DNA from 2 places in the Nocardiopsis sp. CNS-639 genome. Region 2 is predicted to be linked to the other one. Evidence: predicted binding sites of a transcription regulator. Region 2 holds the regulator's gene; the other holds the start of a gene.
What was found. Region 2 encodes LexA, which represses DNA repair genes until DNA is damaged. Its sites were predicted from a motif close to TCGAACANNTGTTCGA; they were not measured.
Positions count from the first base shown of each region.

Region 1: a site for LexA is predicted at 1,402-1,417, ahead of G011_RS0126305 (DUF6504 family protein). Genes of this name have one in related genera too.

Region 1 covers NZ_KB906879.1:49,417-51,872, forward strand. The annotation lists gene G011_RS0126300 (GNAT family N-acetyltransferase) at 132-707, shown strand; gene G011_RS0126305 (DUF6504 family protein) at 1,044-1,334, opposite strand; gene G011_RS30285 (serine/threonine-protein kinase) at 1,637-2,456, shown strand, end outside.
Region 2 covers NZ_KB906864.1:84,519-86,974, forward strand. The annotation lists gene G011_RS0117615 (S9 family peptidase) at 1-777, opposite strand, end outside; gene lexA (transcriptional repressor LexA) at 886-1,605, opposite strand; gene nrdR (transcriptional regulator NrdR) at 2,259-2,456, shown strand, end outside.

The DNA.
Region 1 (2,456 bases), on a different contig from region 2:
CCACCGCCGCGCCGGCGGGTACTCCCTGGTCGGGGCGGTACCACCCGCCCCTCGGGGCTCGTGGAGAAACCCGGGTGCCGCACTCGGACTCTGCGCGTATCGTGAGCGCACTCCGACCCGAGGGGAGAGGCGTGACCATCGCACAAGACAGACCGATACTGCCGTCAGTGATCCTGGAGACCGAGCGCCTGCGGCTGCGCCCGTTCGTCGAGGGCGACGTCGACGACGTACACGCGTCCTGCACCGACGCCGAACTCCAACGCTGGCTCCCCCTCCCCCTTCCCGGGGTGCCCTACACCCGGGAGGAGGCCGAGAGGTGGTGCTGTGAGGTGGCCCCCGCCCTGCGTACCTGCGGTGAGGGACAGCAGTGGGCCATGGTCGAGCGGGAGTCCAAGCGGCTCGTGGGCTCGGTGGGCCTGGTGCGTGTCGTGTGGGCCTCGATGAACACCGAGGTCGGGTACTGGGTCTCGCCGTGGGGCCGCGGCCGAGGGTACGCGACGGAGGCCGCCGTGGCCGTCTCCCGGTGGGCGCTGGACCAGGGCTTCCAGCGGGTGGAGATCAAGGCCGCCACCGGCAACACCGGGTCGCGCCGGGTCGCGGAGCGGTCGGGGTTCAGCCTGGAGGGCGTCGAACGCAGCGCGATGCCGCTGCACGAGGGCCGTGCCGACCTGGCGGTGTACAGCCTGCTCCCCGGCGACCTGGGCTGACCGGCGCGCCCCGTCCGCACCGTGCTCCCCAGCCGCATCGGGCAGCGCCCCGGTCACACCGGTCGTACCGGGCACGCGGCCGGGGCCGCACGCCCCCGGCCCGCGGTCGCGGAGCGCACGGGACAGGCGGACGGGGCCGCGTCGCGGTCGCGGAGCGTACGGGGCCGCGCCGGACGTGCCCAGCGGCTGCCGCACGAACGGACACCGCCCGAACGGGTACCGCGTGCGCGGCGCCACCGGGGCTCGGCGCGGAGGAAGGCGGGCGGGCGCGGGGCGTCAGCCGGGGTCCGGTGGGGGGAACGGCGATCGGCCCGGGGGCCGCCCCCCGAGCGCTCCCTACCCCCACACACGGGAGAGCAGCCACCTTCCGGTGGCCGTGTCGTGGCGCAGTTCGTACACCCCCTGGGACTGGGCCGTGCCCGCCTCCACCCGCCAGTGCCTGCGTTCGGGCGCCTGGGACTCACGCGCCGGTGTCCAGTCCATGCGCAGCGTGACCCAGTGTTCGAGGATCCTGCGCACTCCGTACACCCTGCCGTTCCACACGAACCGGGCCGGGCGCCCCTCGTCCTCGACGACGGTCACCTCCGCCCCGTAGTACCGTCCCACGACACTTCCCCTCAGCATCATCCGCCTCCTGTCAGTCCCGGCACACGCCACCGGGACACCCATCCGTGGGGAAGACGCGGCCAGGTGTTCGAACGTGTGTTCTAATCCTAGCGAAAACCGGTGCCTCCGGGGAACCGTTTCGGCGCGAGGGGCATCCCCACGACTGACACGGCGCGTCCGCGCGCCCCTTTCGAACACCCCGCCCCCGGGTCCGGGCCCCGCGTCCGTGGAAGCCGAGGGGCAGTCAGTCCAGAGCGCACCAGCGTGACGGCATCGGTACGCTGTGAGCGCGAACTCCACGATTCATATGAGGACCCCCAACTGTGACGTCGAACGGGCACCAGAGCGGCAAACCCCTGCGCGCGGGGGACCCGCGCGAACTCGACGGTTACCGCATCGTGAGCCGTCTCGGCCGGGGCGGTATGGGCACCGTCTACCTCGCCAGGGACGCCTCCGACCGACCCGTCGCAGTCAAACTCATCCACCCCGACCTGGCTGACGACGAGTCCTTCCGGCTGCGCTTCGCCCGCGAGGTCGAGTCCGCGCGCCGTGTGGCCCGCTTCTCCACCGCGGGGGTGATCGACGCCCGCCTGGAGGGCGATCCCCTCTTCATCGTCTCCGAGTACGTGCCGGGCCCGAACCTGGACGAGGCGGTCCGCGCGGACGGCTCGATGACGGGCGGCACCCTGGAGGGCCTGGCCATGGGCGTGGCCGCGGCACTCACCGCCATCCACGGCTCCGGCGTGGTCCACCGCGACCTCAAACCCGCGAACGTACTGCTCTCCCCGGTCGGCCCGAAGGTCATCGACTTCGGCATCGCCCGCGCCCTGGACGAGGCGGCGGACGCGGTCACCCGCTCCAGCCAGCTCATGGGCACCCCCTCGTACATGGCTCCGGAGCTGATCCTGGGCGAGCGGGCCACCGCGGCCGCCGACATCTTCGCGTGGGGCTGCCTGGTGGCCTTCGCCGGTACCGGCACCGCCCCCTTCGACGCCGCCACGGTGCCCGCCGTCCTGCACAACATCTCCTCGGCACCGCCGCGCCTGGACGGCCTGGACCCGGACCTGTTCGACCTGGTCAACGCGGCGCTGGACAAGAACCCGGCCAACCGGCCCACCTCCAAGCAGCTCCTGGCCCGGCTGA
Region 2 (2,456 bases):
CAGCACACCCCCGCTGGGCATCTCCACCTCGCTGAGCGCACGCCCGGACCTGATCGCGGCCCGTCCGGCGCGGGAGTCCGAGAGGAGCTGGACCACCTGCCCCTCCTCCACCTGGCCCGAGGCCTCGACGGCACGCGCCTGCTCGGTGAGCTGGCGGTCGATCAGGTCGAGGTAGCGCGTACCGGGAGGCGCGGCCAGCACGAGCGCGGGGGAGGGGTGCTCCGCGCCGATGAGATCGTGGGCGCGCAGCGCGTACAGGGCGCCCTCGCTGTGCCCGACGACGACCACCCGTTCGGGGTCCACCTCGGGCTGGGAGACGAGCTCCTCGTAGGCGGCCGCGACCTGCTCGTCGAAGATCACCGGGTCCACCGGCACGACCTCGCCGCCGGGGTCCGGCGTCTCGAAGTCCGGACCGCTGCCGTACTTGTCGTAGCGCAGCGAGGCCACCCCCACCTCGGCGAGCACCCGGGACAGGTTCTGGTTGGTGTTGGCGTTGGGGCGCACGGAGCTGTTGCCGTCGCGGTCGGTGGGACCGCTGCCGGAGATGATGAGCGCGCCCGGAACGGTGCCGGAGACGTCCTGGGGCATCCGGAAGGTGCCGGACACCTCGTGCCCGCCGCCCTCGAAGGCCACCTCGCGCTCGACGCCGCCGACCCCCGGCGCCTCGGCGGCCCCGTCGTCGGCGGGGGCGCAGGAGGCGGTCAACAGGACGGCGCTCGCCGCACCGAGCAGTGCGGTGCGCCAGCGGACGGCGGGGGAGGAGGCACGTGTGAACACCTCCTCAGCCTAGCGGCCCGTGCCGGCCGGCCCCGCGTCGTCCACAGGGGGAAGCGCCCCCGATCCCTCCGAGGGGAGAGGGACCGGAGACGCGGGTACGCGGGGACCTCAGACACGGCGCATGACCGCGACCACCTTGCCGAGGATGGTGGCGTCGTCGCCGTTGATCGGCTCGTAGGCCTCGTTGCGCGGCATCAGCCACACGTGGCCGCCCTCCTCGCGGCGCAGCACCTTGACGGTCGCCTCCTCGTCGAGCAGCGCCGCCACGATGTCGCCGTTGTTGGCGTCCTGCTGCTGGCGCACCACCACCATGTCACCGTCGGTGATGGCGGCGTCGGTCATCGAGTCGCCGACCACGGTGAGCATGAACAGGCGCCCCTCGCCCACCAGCTGACGCGGCAGGGCGAGCACGTCCTCCACCGACTCCTCGGCCAGGATCGGACCACCGGCGGCGATCCGGCCGACCAGCGGCACGGCGGCGGCGCGCGAGAGGTCGATGTCCTCGGGCACCAGGGTCCGCCCCGAGGCGCGACCGGGCGTGCGCAGCTCCACCGCGCGCGGCCGGTTCTGGTCGCGGTGCAGGTAACCCTTGCGCTGGAGGACCTTGAGCTGGTGCGCCACGCTGGACGGGCTGGACAGGCCGACCGCTTCCCCGATTTCCCTTATCGACGGGGGGAAACCCCGCTCCCGGACATAGCGCTGGATGCAGTTCAGCACGCTCTGCTGGCGCGCGGTGAGTTTGGGGGCTTCGGGCGTGGACCCGCCCGTGTTCTCCGTTGGTGCGAGAACGGTGGCGGTGTCTGCGGTTCCGGGATTCTCCTCCGGCACGGCCGGGCCTCCTCGGCATTCGGTTCGGTCAGGGCCTGCTTGTGTGACTGGCCACCCCCGGTCCGCGACCGTGCCGACCTGGGGGTCCACGTGATGGCGAAACCGGTGTGAAATCAAGGTCAACTTTAGTCGTTGCACACGGTGATATCAAACAAGCGTTCGAGGCTGGGGACAATTGCCGTCGCGCGTATTCGCGGACAATTTCCGGCCTGCACTTACGTGTGTACACGCGTTCACGCGCTGTTGTCCCCGGAATGCGCGAACGCGTGTCCGTGACAGCGGTTCCGGCCAGGCGCGGGGGTCTTATCCCGGAGCGCAGGCTCGACCGAAATCCCCGCGACGCCGGGATTCCGACGCCCGCCGCCGGGGCGCGGGGGCTCCGGGCGGCGACGCTATCCTTGAGCGCGGTGCCGGGCCGCCCCCGCAGCGATCCGCCCGCGCCGACCTCCCCGCCCATCCCGCCGCCGCGGACCGCGATGCCGCGCGGCCGTTCGGCCGTGTCCGTGACACGCCCGTGCCAGGGTTGCGGCGGGTCAGGAAGAAGTCTAGGTTCGACCACAACATCTGGTGTGGCGACAGGGGCGATTGCCCAGAAGTTGTGGTTTAGTGGTACCTAAGCGTTGTCGTTCGGTGAGAGAAGCAGGTGAACCAGGGTGCACTGTCCGTTCTGCCGCCATCCGGACACCCGGGTGATCGACAGCAGGTCCACCGACGACGGCGCGGCCATCCGACGCCGCCGGTCCTGCCCTGTCTGCGAGCGCAGGTTCACCACCCAGGAGACCGTCCTGCTGATGGTGGCCAAGCGCTCGGGGGTCACCGAGCCCTTCAGCAGGACCAAGATCATCGCCGGG